Regions from separate parts of the Congregibacter sp. genome, predicted to be linked through region 3. Evidence: predicted binding sites of a transcription regulator. Region 3 holds the regulator's gene; each other region holds the start of a gene.

Evidence for each region. The regulator sigma-54, encoded in region 3, starts transcription at its own class of promoters, with help from an activator protein. The targets are predictions, from matches to a motif close to TGGCACANNNNTTGCNNT.
Region 1: a site for sigma-54 is predicted at 1,230-1,247, ahead of glnA (glutamate--ammonia ligase). Genes of this name have one in related genera too.
Region 2: a site for sigma-54 is predicted at 5,174-5,191, ahead of ACTG39_RS03145 (adenosine deaminase family protein). Genes of this name have one in related genera too.

What each region holds. Positions count from the first base shown of each region.
Region 1 is NZ_CBFIIF010000006.1:99,460-106,153, forward strand. It holds gene typA (translational GTPase TypA) at 1-965, opposite strand, end outside; gene glnA (glutamate--ammonia ligase) at 1,340-2,746, shown strand; gene ACTG39_RS04305 (hypothetical protein) at 2,845-3,396, shown strand; gene glnL (nitrogen regulation protein NR(II)) at 3,630-4,676, shown strand; gene ntrC (nitrogen regulation protein NR(I)) at 4,678-6,096, shown strand; gene trmL (tRNA (uridine(34)/cytosine(34)/5-carboxymethylaminomethyluridine(34)-2'-O)-methyltransferase TrmL) at 6,100-6,564, shown strand; gene secB (protein-export chaperone SecB) at 6,596-6,694, opposite strand, start outside.
Region 2 is NZ_CBFIIF010000004.1:117,904-124,597, forward strand. It holds gene ACTG39_RS03125 (AAA family ATPase) at 1-544, opposite strand, end outside; gene ACTG39_RS03130 (TonB-dependent siderophore receptor) at 654-3,071, opposite strand; gene ACTG39_RS03135 (cupin domain-containing protein) at 3,360-3,998, opposite strand; gene puuE (allantoinase PuuE) at 4,011-4,928, opposite strand; gene ACTG39_RS03145 (adenosine deaminase family protein) at 5,272-6,694, shown strand, end outside.
Region 3 is NZ_CBFIIF010000002.1:43,344-50,037, forward strand. It holds gene ACTG39_RS01340 (calcium/sodium antiporter) at 1-30, shown strand, start outside; gene ACTG39_RS01345 (KpsF/GutQ family sugar-phosphate isomerase) at 37-1,011, shown strand; gene ACTG39_RS01350 (KdsC family phosphatase) at 1,008-1,523, shown strand; gene lptC (LPS export ABC transporter periplasmic protein LptC) at 1,520-2,110, shown strand; gene lptA (lipopolysaccharide transport periplasmic protein LptA) at 2,094-2,747, shown strand; gene lptB (LPS export ABC transporter ATP-binding protein) at 2,725-3,450, shown strand; gene ACTG39_RS01370 (RNA polymerase factor sigma-54) at 3,737-5,221, shown strand; gene hpf (ribosome hibernation-promoting factor, HPF/YfiA family) at 5,301-5,588, shown strand; gene ACTG39_RS01380 (PTS sugar transporter subunit IIA) at 5,623-6,114, shown strand; gene rapZ (RNase adapter RapZ) at 6,114-6,694, shown strand, end outside.

The DNA.
Region 1 (6,694 bases), on a different contig from region 3:
TCCTTGCCCGCAAAAGGCGAATCATTGACCTGAAAGGTCATGCTCACCGTGGGCTCGTCAACGCTCAAAGGAGGCAGAGCATCGGGGTTCGCGGGATCACAAAGCGTGTCAGAAATATTCAGTTCTTCGATACCCGTCACGCAGACGATATCGCCAGCAGAGGCTTCATTGGTATCAATACGCTCAAGGCCCATGTAGCCCATGACCTTCAGGACACGACCGTTACGCCGTCCGCCTTCGCGATCAATCACCGCCACCTGGGTATTGGGTCGCAACACGCCCCGGGTAATACGACCCACCCCGATCACGCCGACATAACTGTTGTAATCCAAAGCACTCACTTGCAGCTGCAGCGGTCCATCGACATCAACGTCGGGAGCAGGCACGTGCTCAAGAATAGTTTCGAACAATGGCGTCATATCGGTCGCCATGTCCTCGTGATCCAACCCCGAAATACCCTCTAGAGCCGATGCATAGATGATCGGGAAATCCAGCTGCTCTTCACTAGCGCCAAGGGCATCAAAAAGATCGAACACCTGATCTACCACCCAGTCAGGCCGAGCACCGGGCCGGTCAACCTTGTTAATCACCACGATGGGTTGCAGTCCCTGCGCAAAAGCTTTGGAGGTTACGAAGCGCGTCTGGGGCATGGGGCCATCAACCGCGTCGACCAGCAAGAGCACAGAGTCGACCATGGAAAGCACTCGCTCCACTTCGCCACCAAAATCGGCGTGGCCCGGGGTGTCCACGATGTTGATGCGGTGGTCGCCGTAGGTAATGGCCGTGTTCTTCGCCAGGATGGTAATGCCACGCTCTCGCTCCTGGTCGTTGGAGTCCATGATGCGCTCGGCGTCCGCATTGCGACGATCGAGGGTTCCGGACTGCCGAAGGAGGCAGTCGACCAGGGTGGTCTTGCCATGGTCTACGTGGGCAATAATGGCGATGTTGCGAAGCTTTTCGATCACAGCGATAGTCCGGCCCCGGCGCAGTCAGCGTTATCCGGCAGCTCTTTAAAAGGGTTGGGGGTTAAAAAAGGCCGCGATTATAGCGGCGGATTGCGAGCCTGCACAGCGGCGCGAGGCGGCACAATGCACACACTGCGAGAGTCTTATTCAATAATTGCGCTAAATTGGTGCGTATCAGCACCAAAAGGCCGCATTTCGTCACAGGGAGCGCTCACCACTGCGTAAAACCTTTTAGTTATCAATCGTTTGTAAAAGGCACCGTCGTGGCACAGGTCTTGCTGTTTCCTAACGCACTTTTACTGTTAAGGTGCATGTCCCCGGGAGGTATTTTCCCGGCGTGATTAGCACCAACTTTCCCAACTGGAGGACCCATAATGTCAGAGAAGACTCTGAACCTGATTAAAGAAAGCGAAGCCGGTTGGGTAGACCTGCGCTTCACAGATACCCGCGGCAAGGAGCAGCACGTCTCTATCCCGTCCAGCGAAGTCGACGAAGACTTTTTTGACGGCGGCAAGATGTTTGATGGCTCCTCCATCGCCGGCTGGAAAGGCATTAATGAGTCAGACATGATCCTCATGCCCGACGATAACAGCAGCGTGCTGGACCCCTTTACCGACGATACAACCGTTATCTTACGTTGCGACATTGTTGAGCCTATGACCATGCAAGGCTACGAGCGTGACCCCCGCTCTGTTGCACATCGCGCTGAGGAATACCTCAAGTCTACAGGCATTGGCGATACCGCTTACTTTGGTCCCGAGCCCGAATTCTTCGTCTTCGACGACGTTAAGTGGCATGCGGACATGTCGGGTGCCGGCTACTCTATCAATTCAGAAGAAGCTGCCTGGGCATCGAACCACAGCTTTGACGATGGCAACATTGGTCACCGCCCGGGCGTTAAAGGCGGCTACTTCCCGGTGCCTCCGGTCGATTCACTGCACGACATCCGTGCAGCGATGTGTGCTGCCATGGAGCAGATGGGACTTCCTATCGAGGTTCACCACCACGAAGTGGGTACCGCGGGCCAGTGTGAGATCGGCGTAAAGTTCAACACCCTGATCGAGAAGGCTGACGAAGTACAGATTCTCAAGTACTGCGTGCACAACGTAGCCCATGCCTACGGCAAGACCGCAACCTTTATGCCGAAGCCTTTGGTCGGTGACAACGGTTCCGGCATGCACGTACACCAGTCCATCAGCAAAGACGGCGAGAACGTTTTTGCCGGCGACGGATACGCTGGCCTGTCTGAGACCGCGCTGTATTACATCGGCGGTATCATCAAGCACGCCCGCGCCCTGAACGCGTTCACTAATGCCTCTACCAACAGCTACAAGCGACTGGTTCCTGGCTTCGAAGCACCTGTAATGCTGGCCTACTCAGCGCGTAACCGCTCTGCGTCTATTCGTATTCCCTACGAGCCGAGCCCCAAAGGCAAGCGCGTAGAGGTTCGCTTCCCGGATCCAACGGCAAACCCATACCTGTCATTCGCAGCAATGCTCATGGCTGGCTTGGACGGCATTCAGAACAAGATTCACCCTGGCGATGCTGCGGACAAGGACCTCTATGACCTACCTGCTGAAGAAGCACTCGCGATCCCAACCGTTGCATCCAGCCTCACCATGGCACTGGAAGCGCTGGACGCCGATCGTGAGTTCCTCACGGCGGGCGGCGTATTCACCGACGATATGATCGACGGTTACATCGCCCTTAAGTCTGAAGAAGTTGAGACACTCGACATGACAACTCACCCTGTTGAGTTTGATATGTACTACTCAGTCTGATCTGCCCAAGGGCAGCAGCACAGGAGCCCGCTCATTGAGCGGGCTTTTTTTTGCCCATTGATCTGCTACGGTAAGCTCAGACTCTATGGAGAGCTGCCATGATCCGTTACAGAAAAGCCATTCTTGTTGCCATGACCCTGACCCTGGTGGCTCCCGCAAGCTACGGCTGGGGCCAGGTGTACAAAGTGATCGATAGCGAGAATGGAGTGGTATTCACCGATACCCCTCCGACTATGGGAAACAGCACTGACAAGACTGTTGAGAAAGTTGAGCTCAATGAAATCAACACCGCCGCTCCGGTAGAATCCCGCCAGCCAGCAAGCTCAACAGCGAGGTCAGAATCTGAGCCGGAGGTCGAGACTGCAGTGACAATTGTCTCGCCAGCCAACGAAAGTACCATTGCCATGGGTCCGGGCAACTTTACTGTCAGCGCCTCCGCAAGCCCCGCTTTAGGTCGCGGTGAAGGACTCGTACTCCTCATAGATGGAGTAGAGCAGGGCCAGGCGCAGTCTTCAGGAAGCTGGTTCGTCGAAGGCGCTCTGCGCGGCCCCCACGACCTGATGGTGCGGCGCACTACGTCCCAGGGAAAGATCGTTGCCACCTCCGAGAGCGTGCGTATCTACGTCCTGCGACCAGGTATTGGCCGCTAGTTCATCAATAGCCTTCTCTTGCACCGTATTGGTGCATATGTTCAATTAGGGTCGCCTGCTCGGCTTTAACCGCTTATTCATCGCGCACAAACAATCAGTAAGTGTGTACTTACTTACTTAAAAAGCTCTAAATCCCTAACTCCGAAGCGCGACTCGACAAAAGCACGGACATGGCTCCATTTTTGCTTCATTATTAAGCACTGTGGTCCAACTTGGTCGCGTAACAGCTTCAAATGCTGCAACAAGACATCATCGATAGCATCAATAGCGGCATCATCGGATTGGATGCCGACTATCGTGTGCGCCTGATAAACCCCGCCGCCGAATCATTGCTCCAGTTGTCTGAGGCGCGCATTCTCGGAATCATGATCTGCGAACTCGAAACCCCCGATGTGCCGTGGCGGGCGACGCTAGACCAGGCGGCAGAAGAAGGTCGCGCTATCGTGCGGCGAGGCCTCCCTCTGGACACTGGCGACGGCAAACCCATTTTCGCCGATATCGTCGTCTCCCCCATGCGCGAGATTGCAAACCTGGCCTATCTCATTGAGCTGCAACCCGTGGATCGTCTCCTGCGCATCAGCCGCGAAGAAAATATCGTGAGTGCCCAGGAAACAACACAGGCTGTAGTTCGCGGTCTTGCTCACGAGATCAAGAACCCTTTAGGCGGCATTCGCGGCGCTGCTCAGCTACTGGAGCGCGAGCTGCCCGAAGGCTCACTCCAGGAATACACGGGCATCATCATCCAGGAAGCAGACAGACTGAGAGACTTGGTTGACCGCCTCCTCGGTCCCAACAAGCAACCTGCTTTAACGTCGTTAAATGTGCACGAAGTTCTGGAGCACGTGTTACAGCTGGCAGTGGTCGAAGCGGGCGAGCGAATGGCCATTCAGCGCGATTACGACCCCAGCCTCCCCGCGATCAACGGTGACCGCGGCCTGCTGATACAGGCCTTGCTGAACATCGTCGGAAACGCACTTCAGGCAACAGAGAATCAACCCCAGTGTGCTCTGACGCTTCGCAGTCGCTCGCAGCGGCAGTTCACCATTGGCGAGAAGCGTCATCGCCTTGTGTGTCAAGTAGACATCATCGATAACGGTCCGGGCATCCCTCAAGAACTGAGCGAAACACTGTTTATCCCCATGGTAAGCGGGCGGCCCGAGGGAACCGGTCTGGGCCTCTCCATATCCCAATCTATCGTTAGCCGCCATGGAGGCTTGTTAACTTGCGAAAGCCGCCCCGGGGAAACCTGTTTCACCATCTATCTACCTATGGACAATTAACATGCAAAATTCCCGCTCGGTATGGATCGTCGACGACGACCAATCCATACGCTGGGTCCTCGAAAAGGCCCTGTCCCAGGCGGATATCGCCCGCGAGTGTTTCGCAGATGCGGAATCAATGCTCCAGCGCCTGGAGGACGACCAGCCGGACGTGGTGATAAGCGATATCCGCATGCCCGGCATGGACGGTCTTGACCTGCTTAAGAGCATACGTGAGCACCACCCCGATCTGCCGGTAATCATCACCACAGCACACTCCGATCTGGACAGTGCAGTGGCTTCTTATCAGCAAGGTGCCTTTGAGTACTTGCCCAAGCCCTTTGATATCGACGAGGTTGTAGCGGTAACGGAGCGGGCCTTAGCGCAAGCTCGAGAACTGGGGCGACAACCTGCAAAAACTGGCTCCAGCAAGAACGAGACACCCGAAATTATTGGCGAAGCGCCGGCAATGCAGGAGGTATTCCGGGCGATTGGTCGTCTCGCGCACAGCAATATCACTGTGCTGATCAATGGTGAATCCGGTACCGGCAAAGAACTCGTGGCTCAGGCGCTACATCGGCATAGCCCGCGAGCAAATGCGCCCTTTATCGCGCTCAACATGGCGGCAATTCCCCGGGACCTCATGGAATCAGAGCTCTTTGGACATGAAAAAGGCGCGTTTACCGGTGCTAACACCCGCCGGGAGGGTCGCTTTGAACAGGCCAACGGAGGAACACTGTTTCTCGATGAAATCGGTGACATGCCTGCAGAGACTCAAACCCGGCTGCTGCGCGTCCTCGCAGATGGCGAGTTCTATCGTGTAGGCGGTCATACCTCCCAGCGCACTGATGTACGAATCATTGCCGCGACACACCAGGACCTTGAGGGGCTGGTGCGCAAAGGCGATTTTCGTGAGGACCTTTTCCATCGCCTGAACGTGATTCGCATCCACATCCCAAAACTATCCGAACGTCAGGAAGACATACCGCGTTTAATGGAGTTCTTTTTCGATAAAGCCGCAAGAGAACTCGGTGGCGAACCTAAAATTCTTCTGCCAGAGACGCAGCAGTTCCTGAGCTCACTGAGTTGGCCCGGAAACGTTCGTCAGCTGGAAAACACCTGCCGATGGCTAACCGTCATGGCATCGGGGCGTGAGATTCACTTGTCTGATCTACCGCCGGAACTCGGCCGAAACAGCGAAGAGGCAGCGGGAGAGCAGGAGATGCAATGGCAGGAACTGCTCTGCCAGTGGGCGCGCACGGAACTGGTCAGCGGCAAGCAACACATTCTTCGCGACGCGATGCCGGCGTTCGAAAAAGCCCTTATTGAAGTGGCCCTTGCGCATACCCGAGGTCGCAAGCGCGACGCGGCTGAGCTCCTGGGTTGGGGAAGAAACACCCTGACACGGAAAATGAAAGAACTAGGTAGCGAAGATATCTGAGCCATGCTCCAAGTAGCGCTCTACGAACCGGAGATACCCCCCAACACGGGTAACATCATGCGCCTGTGCGTAAACACGGGCTGCCCTTTGCACCTGATCAAGCCTCTGGGGTTTACCCTGGATGACAAGCAACTGCGACGTGCGGGTCTTGATTATCGTGAGTTCGCCAAAGTGCAGGTGCACGACAGTCTCGAAGCGATGATTAGCTCACTGGACGAGCCACGCATATGGACTCTCAGCACGCGGGGAACGCGGAACTACACGGAAGCAAATTATCGCGATGGAGACGTACTGCTTTTCGGACCAGAAACGCGCGGGCTGCCAGCAGCGACCTTAGACGACCTGGGCGTCCATCGTTGCCTGAGAGTGCCTATGTTTCCGGATAGTCGAAGCTTGAACCTGAGCAATACGGCCGCTCTGGTGCTGTATGAGGGGCTGCGCCAGCAGGGCTTCCCGGGCATGGCCTAAGCCGCACTCAGGAAGCCGCATCACAGGTAACTTAGTTAGCCGCTGGCTCTTCAGCAGCCGCTTGCTGCTGGGCTTGCTGAGCCAAAGCCTGCTCAAACAAGGCATCAAAGCTAACGGGTGACAACATGAG
Region 2 (6,694 bases), on a different contig from region 3:
CATTGTCATCCGGATAGTCCACTGTGATCTTCATGATGAAACGATCCATTTGGGCTTCAGGTAAGGGGTAGGTGCCTTCCTGTTCTATGGGGTTTTGGGTGGCCAGCACCATAAAGAGAGGGGGCAGGGTGTAGCTTTTGCCAGCAACGGTTACCGTACGCTCTGCCATCGCCTCCAGCAGCGCGGCCTGCACTTTAGCGGGGGCGCGATTAATCTCATCTGCGAGTACGACATTGTTAAAAACGGGTCCCTGTTGAAAACGTAGTTCCTGTTTCCCCTCAAACTCTTGATAGATTTCCGTGCCGGTGACATCTGAGGGAAGGAGGTCTGGAGTGAACTGAATGCGTCCCAGACTGGCGTCCAATACACGAGCGAGAGTTCTTACAGAGCGCGTTTTTGCGGTTCCGGGAAGCCCTTCAAGAAGTACGTTGCCGTTGGTCAGTAACGCTATGATCAGGGTGCGCACCACGGATTCTTGACCGATTACGGCGCGATTGATGGCGGCGTCAAGTTGCGCAAAAGCGTGGTGCAGATCACTGCTCATGGGTGCTGTCCGGTGTTGATGGGAGTGCCAGTCTCACAGACCAGCGAGACAAAAAAAAGCCCTCCGAAGAGGGCTTATTTCTCAGTGCTCTAAGCGCTGAACATTGGGCTTAGAACTTGTACGCTACCCGCGCCTGAAAGTTCCGGGGCAGTTCAGGAAGCACAATCTGAGAGCCGAACAGGTTCGGGAAGTTAGCCCGGAAGTACCGCTCGTCAGTCAGGTTCTTACCGTTTACCTGGAATGTCCAGTGATCGGTCTCGAAGGAGATACCGGCATTGACCAGCGTGTATGCCGGCAACTGTACTGCCTGAGAGAAGCCTGAATCAACGGCGTCTACGTCGATAATGCTGCCGCTAAAGGCAAGGCCATTGTCGAATGCGTAGGTCGCAGTCAATGTGTAGACGTTCTCGGGGATACCCGCTTTACGCGAAGCCTGCGGAGATTGTGGCAAACCAACAACTGCACCACCAAAAGCCAGCGATGGATCAGTCAGGTTGATCATGTCGTCCGCACCCAGGAAGCTGAAGCGACGGTTGCCGTTGTCCTGCGCGTCAAGGTTTTCAACGGTTACGTTGGTCCAGCCCGCGGTGAGAATGAAGTTCTCGTTCACAACCCAGCGAAGTTCTGCCTCGGTGCCTTCCGTAAGGTCAGCAGAGTTAGTAACAATCGCCTGTGCAGAGAAGTCCGTACGCTCCTGCTCGTAGAAAGACAGGGCAAAGTACAGTGAGTCATCCAGGAAGCTACCCTTGATACCGATTTCCTGCAGCGTGGACGTGTCCGTCCAGTTGCCGTTGGCCACGTTACCAGTTTGCAGCTCAGCACCCTGACCCGCGATCACTGTGCCCTGCTCGGACAGCGTGATGTAGGGCACCAGACCGAAGTCTGTGGTCCAGCTGGCACTCACCGACCATGAAGTCAGGGACTCGCTATCGTCTGCCTCAAGCACGCCAACAAAGCCCGAGTCGTAGAGCAACTTGCTTGGATCAGAAGACGCATCGCCTTCGATCCAGTCCTGACGCAGTCCGAGAGTTACGGCAAAGCCGTTGTCCCAGGTGAAATCACCTAACAGCGCCAAGCCCAGGTCGAGATAATCGCCCTGATAAAACTCGGTGTAGTCGTCGTCGATGCGTGTCGCAAGGAGTCGAGCATCCAGAGATGCGTCGCGCTCTGATGAGGGGATGCTCAAGTCACGACGATCGAAGTACTCGTTGATGTAATCATCGCCATGCTCAAAGTCCGTATAACGAATGGACGGCGAGAACTGCAGCGAGGAAGTGAGGCTACCGGTTTGCAGCTGATAGGCAAAAATGAGTTTGTCTTCGATAACGAAAGAGTCGTGGTACTGAGAAAAGCCATAGGCGTTTTCGTTGAGGTTCTCGTATGACTCGTAGAACAACTGGTTCTTGATTTCCAAGCCGCTGTCCGCGGTGTACACGAAATCGAGATAGGCAGTGAATACTTCGTTTTCGAGGGTATCGTCCGGTGCCACGACAACATTGCTTTCATCGAGGGTCGTGGTGCCGACATTTTCAAGAGCAATGATGGGGTCCAGCTGGTCGCCCGTCACAAACGATGGGTCAAAGAAGAATGGGTTGATAGCAAAGTTGTTACAGGAATCGGCAGTTCCTGCGGGGTCTCCGCAGTACTCCTGGTGAGAGATTAATCCATCACCGTCAGCGTCTAAAGGCTGCGCAGTACCTGTAATGTAGGTGCCATTATCAATAAGGTCTTGAGTAAGACGGTTCCAGCCAGCAACCTGATTACCTTCATAGTCGTGATACATACCACCAAACTGCATAACCAGCTTGTCAGAAAGGTCGACGTCAAAGGACGCCTGCAGAATAGTCTGCTCTGTCGCGGTATTGTCGTAGAAGCTATCGGAGTCTTCAAACTCACCGTAGAGGTAGTAACCCATGTTCTCGGAAATAGGGCCGCCCACTTCTGCCGTAACGACCTGACGGCTCCAGCTACCCGTCTCTACAGAGACTGCACCCTCGGTATCGGTGAGGTAGTCACCAGAGCCGGCACGCGCCGATTTAGGGTTGAAGTTAAGGTAACCACCGATCTTGGCCGGACCGTAGATGGGTGATGCTGGTCCGCGAACGATATCGATACGATCAGATGCACCGATGGGCGTGGGGTAGTTGCCCGGGTTGTCCAAACGGCGTACGCCGCGGAAGTAGGTCTCGCCCGGTGTGCCGCGAACGTCAAGGGAACCCGCTACACCGAAGAATGACTGGGTAAACGTACCCGGTGCAAAGGCCACGAGTTCGTCGATATCGGTAATGTTGAATCGATCCATCTGCTCAAAACTGATGGTCGATGCGGAGCGTGGTGTTTCCAGCAGGGATTTGCCAAAACCGAAAACTTCCACATCCTCACCGGGTAAGCTTCGCAGCGATCCGGTAACGACGACTTCTTCCATCTCCAGCACTGCATCTTCCTGTGCCTGTGCCAAAGGCACGGACGCGAGAATTGCGGCGATGGAGGCTGCCAGGGGCAGACGACGGGTGGTGAATTGCTTCATGACCTCTCCTCAAAATGCATGATGCTGTCTCGCGGCATGGGCGACGAGACACGACTTTTTTTACTACTTCAGCACTGCTCCTAGGAGTAGTGCACGATTGATGCCAACCCTACGGCCATTGAGTACAAAAAAAATCATTATATTTATCAGGAGCTTATGTCGAATACCGGCGGCCACAAAAGAGCCTTGGAGCCTGTAAAACGCGCATAAACCCAGTCGAAAGGGTGGTTGTGCACTGAGATGGTGCGCCCGAGCTTGCAAGGCGTCAATTGTTGAATCCGCGGATTATTACCGATCCGGCGCTGACTCTCTGCTCAGGGCCTCAATATAGTCCTGATGCTGAGGGTAGTTTTCAAGCATTTGCGAGGTGATACCGAGCGTCATATCCCGATAATCAAAGCCTGGACTCACGGCTTCGCTGATCAGGCCATAACCCTCTGTGCCAGCCGTCAGACGGGAAGCTTTCCAGATACCGCCGGGTACCGTTAACTGCAGTTGATGTCCCTCACGCGGATCCGAGCCCATGATCACGGTCTCCAGTTCGCCATCGGGATGAATCAAGATGTACTCGATGGGGTCACCGAGATGAAAATAATGAACGATATCCGAGCGATTGCGGTGGAAGTGGCCAACAGGCCCTTCGGCGGTCAGCAGATAGTAGATGGACGTCATGCTAAAGCGCTCGCCAGATTCGCTGGAGATTCGAGACTGCCCTGTAGCCTCGTAGGTTCGGCGATAAAAACCGCCCTCGACGTGTCCCTCGAGGCCAAGGTTGTCAATGAGCTCTTTGGCACTGATGGCATCTTCCCTAGCCATGGGTGTCGCACTGGAAAGCCCGGTAAGCGTTGCGATGAGAATCGCCAACTGGGTTTTGCCACCGCAGATCGCGCGGCTTAAACGGCAGAGCGTCGCAAACGCAGGGTTCATTACTCGCTGTCCTCACACTGACTCGGGATGATAGTGCTCATGCCAGTGACGTGCGATATCTACACGTCGACATAGCCAGGCATCATCATGCTCTTGAACATAATCCAGAAACCGCTGCAGCGCGAGGAATCGTCCGGGACGTCCTGCGAGCCGGCAGTGCAAACCAATGTTCATGAGTTTTGGCTGTTCACTGCCCTCGGCATAGAGCACCTCAAAGCTATCACGGAGGTAGTTGAAAAACTGCTCACCGTCGGCAAAGCCCTGAGCGCTGGCAAAGCGCATATCGTTTGTGTCCAGCGTATAGGGGATCACCAGATGGGCGCCTTTTGGGGCGTCGACCCAATAGGGCAGGTCGTCAGCGTAGGAATCTGAGTCGTATAAAACCCCGTCGTGTTCCAACAACAGCGACCGGGTATTCGGACTGTCACGACCGGTATACCAGCCCAGAGGGCGCTCACCGGTAAGCTCTGTGTGCCATTCAATCGCGCGGTGCATATGTTCACGCTCCACGTCCAGGGGGGTTTCCTGATAGCTGATCCAGCGCAGTCCATGGCAGGCTATTTCCCATTCGGCGTCCTGCATAGCGGCCACGGCTTCCGGGTTTCGGGCCAGTGCCATAGTCACGCCAAAGACCGTCACCGGCACCCCACGGCTGGCGAACAGGCGGTGAAGCCTCCAGAATCCCGCGCGGCTGCCGTACTCGTAGAGAGACTCCATGCTCATGTGGCGATCAGCAAAAGCGCTGGGGCTGGACATTTCTGAGAGGAAGACTTCAGATGCGGGGTCGCCGTGGAGTACGGAGTTTTCTCCCCCTTCTTCGTAGTTGACGACGAATTGGACTGCGATGCGCTTGCCACCGGGCAAGGTGAACTTTGGCGGGTGTTGGCCGTAACCGCGCATGTCCCGGGGGTAGGGCGAGATGGATTCCACAAGCGACTTCCAATTCGGATTGATCCTTAAGAATGCATGGGCGGCGCGAGCGCGGCAAGAGCAGAGAGCGCAATAACGGTCGAGGTGACGGTTTTTCTGGCTGTGCACCGGTTTGGCGCATGAAGCGCGTCATATTAGTGCGTCATGGAGGGCGCATAGGCCAAAGTGCTATGTGAATTTCGTAGAGTCGCTGTTTAAGAACCGTTGAGTGCGAATCCGATGTTGTTCACCTCAGCAGAACCAAGTGGCATTGAACTTGCGTTGCCACCAGACTCAAACTGTCGGATTATGCCCAGCCTTACCGGGCAAAGAGATTTTGGTCACTATGTGGATCACCCTTTTGATGAGCTTGCGAATAGCACGCGGCACTGCCGTGGAGCGCCCGCGCAGCATCGGTCTTTTCCTTCTGCTTTTTTCATCGCTGCTTATCGGTAGCGGATCTGCTCGCGCGGACCTGCCTGCGCCTTCTGACGACGTGGCTGCATGGTTTGAAACCTTCAAGCGCGAAGCGAGCGACGAGGAGCTTTATCGTTTTCTCTACGCCATGCCCAAGGGCGGCGATCTACACAATCACCTGTCGGGATCCATACGCTCCGAATGGTTTTACGATCTGGCTCTTGCTCAGAGCGACCGAGGCTATCGCTATTACACTCGGGTAAAAATCAACAACTGTCGATCCTTCGGCGAAAACGCCTTCGTTGAAAATCCTTATCTGATGCTCTTCGTCAATGTGCAAGAAAGCAACTATCAAAGGCTCAGTGCCTGCGAGAAAGAGGAATATCTGCCTCTAAATGAATTGAACCTCGAGGAGAAAGAAGCCTGGTTGGATAGTTTGAGGTTGGATAAGGCCCACGAGGGTCGGGACGAGTTTTTTCAGACCCATTGGCAACGTATGGGTGATCTGTATCTCAATCCCTATCTTGCGGCAGATGCGCTGGTACTGAATATGCAGAAGTTCGGCGCCGAGGGTCTGATGTACCTGGAGAGCATGATCGGCGTTCTCGGATTTATCGATTCGAACGGCGAGGAGATATCTCCCGATGATGTTGCCAACATATACCGTACACGCTTGCGCGACGCCGATGCGCTGGCAACGGGGGTCGAGGTGCGTCTGCAAGTGGCTATTCTGCGTTTCCTGCCCGCAGCGGACGAGGCCTTACGCTATCTCTATGACTTCGTGAGCCGCCACAATGATTTGTTTGTTGCCGTCAATATGGTGGGACGGGAAGACAACGATAAGGGCTATCCTCTGCGGTTTTTGGAAACCTTGCGGGATCTTCGTCGCACTAATCACAAGGTGCGTTTATCGATTCATGCGGGGGAGGTCGAAGAGCCCAACAGTCACGTGCGCGATACTATGCTCTTGGGTGCAGATCGTATAGGTCACGGCATCAACCTCATTAGTGACCCCGACACCATGCGTCTGATGCGCAATGGTGCCTATCTCGTAGAAATAAACCTCGTCTCCAATCTGCTCCTACAATATGTCGGTGACTATAGTGAGCATCCCTTTCCGGAGTACCTGCGCACGGATATTCCCGTCGCGCTGTCCACCGACGATCGGGGAATGTGGGATAGCAACCTCAGCGATGAGTTCTTTGTGGCGGTGAAGGAATTTAACCTTAGCTGGGACGAATTGCTTTTACTTAGTCGTAACTCTATTGCCTACGGGTTTTTGCCCGAGGCCACAAAGGCGCAGTTGCTAGAGCGCTATGAAACCCGCATAGGGGACTTTGCGCGGCAGATTGCAGCACGGCCCAAAGCTG
Region 3 (6,694 bases):
TACTATTACGGGCTTTACTCGACTCTGTAGGCCGCAATGATTGAAGCAGCACGCTACCTGCTCTCAGCGCAGCGCACCATCCGCATGGAAGCGGAGGCCGTTGCATCCCTCGAAGAACGCATCGGAGATGACTTTAAAAACGCCTGCGAGCTGATTCTCAAAGTGCCGGGGAGAACCGTTGTCACGGGCATGGGCAAGTCAGGCCATGTGGGTGGCAAAATTGCCGCCACGCTGGCCAGCACCGGAACACCCGCTTTCTTTGTGCACCCCGGAGAGGCCAGCCATGGCGATATGGGGATGATCACCGCCGACGACTGCGTCATTGCGCTGTCAAACAGCGGAACAACACCCGAAGTACTGATGCTCGTACCTCTGCTGAAACGTCTGGGTATCCCGCTGATCAGCATGACCGGTGCACCGGAATCTCCATTGGCTCTGGCGTCAAACGCACACATCAACACCGGCGTCGATGTTGAAGCCTGCCCTCTGGACCTTGCACCGACATCCAGTACCACCAGCACCTTGGTGATGGGCGATGCCCTCGCTATCGCATTGCTTGAGGCCCGTGGCTTCACCGCAGAAGACTTTGCTTTTTCCCACCCCGGCGGAGCGTTGGGTCGTAAACTATTGTTGAAAATCGATGATGTCATGCGCCAGGGCGACGCTATCCCCCGCGTGACCGAGGACACGCCTCTGGCAGACGCGCTGCTGGAGATCAGTGCAAAGGGGCTGGGAATGACCACGGTCACAGCAGCCGATGGTGCCTTGTTGGGCGTGTTTACCGATGGCGACCTTCGCCGCGCTCTCGATGAGCAGGTTGATATCAAGGCCACGGCGATCGGAGAACTCATGACGCGATCCCCCGCGGTGGCGCATGCGGGCATCCTTGCCGCAGAGGCTTTGCGTATTATGGAGGAGCGCCACATTAGCGCTCTTGTGGTGCTTGATGAACAAGAGCAGACGGTTGGTGTAGTCAATCTCCTCGCCCTGCTGGAGGCGGGCATCGCATGAATCCGGACACCGCTAGAGACATCAAACTGCTGGCCCTGGATGTGGATGGCGTCCTGACTGACGGGCGGATTACCTATGGCAACGATGGCGAGGAATTAAAGTCCTTCAACATCAAAGATGGCCTGGGCATCAAACTTATACAAGGCGCGGGTGTCGAAGTAGCTATCATCACCGGCCGGCGGTCAAACATCGTTGATCGCCGAGCAAGAGAGCTGGGAATAGAAACCATTATCCAGGGGCGTGAGGACAAGTTGAGTGCATTGCAGGAACTGTGCGAACTCCGGAAACTCTCACTGAAAGAGTGCGCTTACATGGGTGATGATTTACCGGACCTCGCCGCGGTACGAGCTGCGGGTATCGGTATGACCGTCGCCGACGCCAGCTCCCCGCTGCTTGCAGCTGCCGACTGGCGATCCAGCCGGCATGGTGGAGACGGCGCAGTTCGTGAAGCCTGCGAAACTCTGCTCCACAGCCGTGGCCAACTCGATGCGCTGGAAGCCACATTCAAGTGAGCCAAAACGACACCGGGAAAAAGAGTCGCCGCGGAGTTAGAAAACGTCTTTCGATCCCTCTACTGTTGTCTGCACTTTTACTCGTGTATTCCATGCTGGACTCCACACCGAGACTCATTGTGCAGAGCACTACCCCCGCAGTAAGCGGCCGCATAGCTGACAGTTATGCAAGAAGCGTGTCGGTGAATGAGTTCGACGAAAGCGGTGTTATGCGCGGCAGTATGAGTGCAGACACCTTGAGACGGTTCTCCGGCGAGGGCATAGTTGAGCTCGACGAACCCGAGCGTCACAACTACACGGACGACGGCGTCTGGTTTGCGAGCGCGCGCACTGGACTCCTTCGAGAGAAGACGGATGTACTGCTGCTAAGTGAAGAAGTGAGACTGCAATACGACACCGAGAATGTGCAATTCTTCACCGAGAGCATGATTATCAACATCCCCAAGCAGGCGGCCCGCAGCACGTCCAGCGTTCGTATCTGGCAGGCTGACAATGAAACAGTCGCCGATCAAATTTATGTCAATCTCAGCCGCCAGATTGCAACGCTTAGCGGGGATGTTAGGACGGTCTATGTCCCGCAGAACTAGATTAGGTCACGCATGCCTTAGGGGGCTTGGTCTATGCGGCGTCGTAGCAGCGCTTTTCGCGACCCACTTTGCCTCAGCACTCCCGGACGATCGCTTACAGTCCATAGAAATTACTGCGGCCAAGGCCGTGCGCGATGAGCGCGCGGGTTTCACCGTTTATACGGGCGACGTCATCATGCAGCAGGGCAGCCTGCACATAGAGGCTGACAAAATCACGATTTTTCACGATCTGGAGGCCGCTGATCGGATCATTGCTGTGGGCGAACCGGCGACTCTGCGACAGCAACCCGAGATCGATAAAGGTTTTGTCACCGCCAGCGCAGGTCGCATTGTTTACCAGAAGTCTCGGGAGTGGGTACAACTGCGGGAATCTGCGGTGATCGAGCAAGATGGGGCCGTTGTGAGCGGAGAGTCCATCGACTATTTCATGGCAGAACAGCGGGTCCGCGCTGACGCCGCCGCGGAAGACGCGGGCGGCCGTGTGCAAGTCATTATTCCGGCGGCAGTCATAGAGGCCGAGACCAACGATGACGCTGAGGAAGAGGCATCCACCAAAGCCAACGCCCCCACCCTGCCCGGCAACCCGCCGGCAACAGACAGTCAGAGAGGCGTCGATGGCGACCCTGACCGCACGTAGTCTCGCTAAAGCTTACCGTGGCAGATCCGTCGTACGAGACGTTAGTCTCGAGGTAGAAAGTGCACAGGTGGTAGGCCTTCTTGGTCCCAACGGTGCGGGGAAAACCACCTGCTTTTACATGATCGTCGGGATCGTCGCCTCCGATGCTGGAGACATACTCATCGATAGCCAGAGTATCACCGCGCTGCCCATGCACGAGCGTGCCCGACGAGGAATCGGCTATCTGCCGCAGGAAGCGTCGATTTTTCGACGTATGACCGTCGGAGATAACCTGTTGGCCATTCTTGAAACCCGCAAAGATCTAAGCCGCACTCAGCGCCATCAACGCAGGGATGAACTCCTCGAGGAGTTCAACGTTGGGCATCTGAAAGAAAGCCTGGGACAGGCCCTTTCGGGCGGTGAGCGACGGCGGGTGGAAATTGCTCGCGCTCTGGCCATGGAGCCAAAGTTCATTTTGCTCGACGAGCCCTTTGCCGGTGTTGACCCCATATCCGTGGGTGATATCAAGAATATTATTCGACACCTGCAAACCCGAGGCATCGGCGTCCTCATCACAGATCACAACGTGCGAGAAACGCTGGATATCTGTGAAACGGCGTATATCGTAGGCGAAGGTCATATCATCGCCCAGGGCAGTCCGGAGGAAGTATTGGACAATGCCAAGGTTCGCAAGACCTATCTTGGAGAAAACTTCCGCCTGTAAGCAACGTCTTGCTCTTGGGCATTCTCTTGGGGACGCTCCTGCCAACGCCCCTACTCGCGGCGCCCTTTCCCATCATCCCTCTGACTAACACAATGCAATAAGCGCGCCAAGGCGTTGCGTGACCCCAATCACCCGCCTACACTGAGGGTGTGGGGCGACATTGTATTGCTCCGCGACTTGGGGAGACGCGCCCGCCCGACAAAGGCGATAGCGCGTTAAAACAGCGCAGGAATTTAGCGGCATAAGATCGCGAGTGCGCAGCGCAACAGCTTGGAATAACCGCGCGATGAAGCAGGGATTACACCTCAAGCTTGGGCAACAGCTGACGATGACGCCGCAGCTGCAACAGGCTATACGCCTTTTGCAGCTCAGCACGCTGGATCTGCAGCAGGAAATTGAGCAGGCGCTGCAAGAAAACCCCATGCTCGAGGTCGAAGAAGACCAGGGCGGCACGCCAGATCAGCCCAATGACGACGATGCAGGCAATCAGGAAGGTCCGCTGGACAACCCCGAGCGCAGCGCCAACGTTGACGAGGCCTCGGCCGACGGCGACTTTGAACCAGCAATGCCTGAAGACCTCCCGGTAGATACCCAATGGGAAGATATTTTACCGTCCAGTGCTCCACCCCCATCAGACGGGGGTGGCGGCGAAGACTTTGACTTTGATAGCCGCAATCGCAGCAGTGAAAGCCTGCAGGATCATTTGCGCTGGCAGCTGAACCTGACGCGCATGTCGGATAGTGACCGCATCGTCGCCCTGGCTATCATCGATGCCACCGACGCCAACGGGCGCTTAAACAGCAGTCTTGAAGAAATGCTCGAGCTGTTTCCACCCGAGCTGGAAATAGAGAGCGAGGAGATCACTGCGGTATTGCACGCCCTCCAGCAGTTTGAGCCCGTAGGCGTGTTCGCCAGAGATTTGCAGGAGTGCCTGCAACTTCAGCTCAAGCAGTTGGACCGCGACACTCCCTGGCTTGATCAGGCAAGAATTCTGATTAACCGCCACATCAATCAACTCAGCAGCGGTGACTACGCGCAGATCATGCGCCGCATGAAGCTGTCCGAGGATGATCTTCGCGGCGCTCTCAAACTGGTTCAGTCCCTTGATCCACTGCCCGGAAAACAATTTGGCGACGACGATACCGAATACATCGTGCCCGACGTTTTTGTAAGCCGCAAAGAGGGACGCTGGGTGGTGGAACTAAATCCCGATACATCACCGCGCCTGCGCATCAATGACCATTACGCGGGAATGATCAAACGCGCGGACAATAGCGCCGATAACAGTTACCTGCGGGACAACCTCCAGGAAGCCAAGTGGTTCCTAAAAAGTCTCCAGAGTCGCAACGAAACCATGTTGAAGGTGTCTACAGAGATAGTCAGGCGCCAGCGCAACTTCCTCGAATACGGAGAGGAGGCGATGAAACCGCTGGTGCTCCATGACATTGCGGAGGCCGTTGAAATGCATGAATCGACCATTTCTCGTGTCACAACACGAAAATATATGCACACGCCCCGGGGAATATTCGAGCTGAAGTACTTTTTCTCGAGCCATGTAGCCACCACCAGCGGAGGCGCCTGCTCATCCACGGCTATTCGCGCCTTGATCAGGAAACTTGTTGCCGCCGAGAATCCCCGCAAACCCCTGTCCGACAGCAAACTGGCGGATCTCTTGGAAGATCAGGGTATTCAGGTGGCCCGACGAACAATTGCGAAGTATCGGGATAGCCTCACCATCCCGCCGTCTAACGAGCGCAAGCGGCTGGTTTAAACAAGCCAGCTATCTAAGCTCTTAGACACCAGAACCGATTGACAAGGACGTAGCTAACACTAAAAACAAGGAGAAGCGCATGCAAATTGTAATCAGCGGACACCACGTCGAAGTCACCGACGCCCTGCGGGAGTATGTAGAGGCAAAGTTCGAGCGTTTACAGCGACACTACAGTCAAATTAGCAAGTCTGAGGTGACCCTCATCGTAGAAAAAATGGTACAGAAGGCAGAAGCCACCGTGCATATCGCCGGAAAAGACCTTTTTGCCGCGGCTGACTCCGAGGATATGTATGCAGCTATCGACGCCCTGGTGGACAAGCTTGATCGTCAGTTGATCAAGCACAAGGAAAAACACCGAGCCCATTGAGTCACTGAAGTCGGTAATGCAAGCGATAGGAAACATGAGTCAGGAAACAACCCACGCCGCCAACAGCGTCAGCGCTTTGCTGACGCCCGCGCGTTGTCTTTGCCAGGTACCCGGGGGCGGAAAAAAACGTCTCTTTGAGTTAGTTGCCGATGTTCTTGGCAGCGATAGAGACGAATTTCATCCGGACGAGCTGGTGTCGGGCATGCTCGCGCGGGAAAAGCTTGGCAGTACCGCTCTGGGGAACGGCATAGCGATACCCCATTGTCGTCTCAAGGACTGCGAGTCTCCCTGCGGCGTGCTGCTTACTCTATCCAGCAGTGCAGACTTCGATGCGCCAGATGATGAGGATGTGGATTTGCTGTTTGCACTGGTAGTCCCCAGTGAAGCCACCCAGGAGCATCTGAACCTGCTGGCGGATCTTGCTCGACTCTTTTCGCAACCGGCGTTTTGTGAAGCCCTGAGAAACTGCAGGAGCAACGAAGCCTTGTTCGATGTCACCACCAACTGGACCGCGGGCACACCTTAGTGGACCTGATTATCATCAGTGGCCGCTCCGGTTCCGGCAAGAGCACCGCCCTTCATCAGCTTGAGGATGAGGGCTACTACGCTATTGATAATCTTCCCGCATCCCTGCTCCCCGCATTAGTCCGTGATACGGGCCCGGGCCTGCCCGAACACTTCCGTGGCATAGCCGTATGCATCGACGCGCGTAATGCTTTTCGTGATCTGCAGGACTTCAGCGCAACCCTACAGTCACTTCCCGCGGAGGTACAACACCGAATCCTGTACCTGGACGCTGATGAAGCCACGCTGATTAAACGGTTCAGCGAGACTCGCCGGCGCCACCCACTAACCAGTGAGAGCCTGCCTCTGGCCGAAGCGATTCGTTACGAAAGTGAACTTTTGGAGCCTTTAGCGGCTCAGGCGACGGTGACTCTGGACACCCGCACCATGACCATCTACGAGTTGCGCGACGCTATCCGCCAGAGACTCGTAGGCTCAGAAGCTGAAGACATGGCTATTCTCTTTCAGTCCTTTGGCTTTAAGCGCGGCGTACCCGGCGATGCTGACCTTATCTTTGACCTACGCCTGCTGCCAAATCCTCA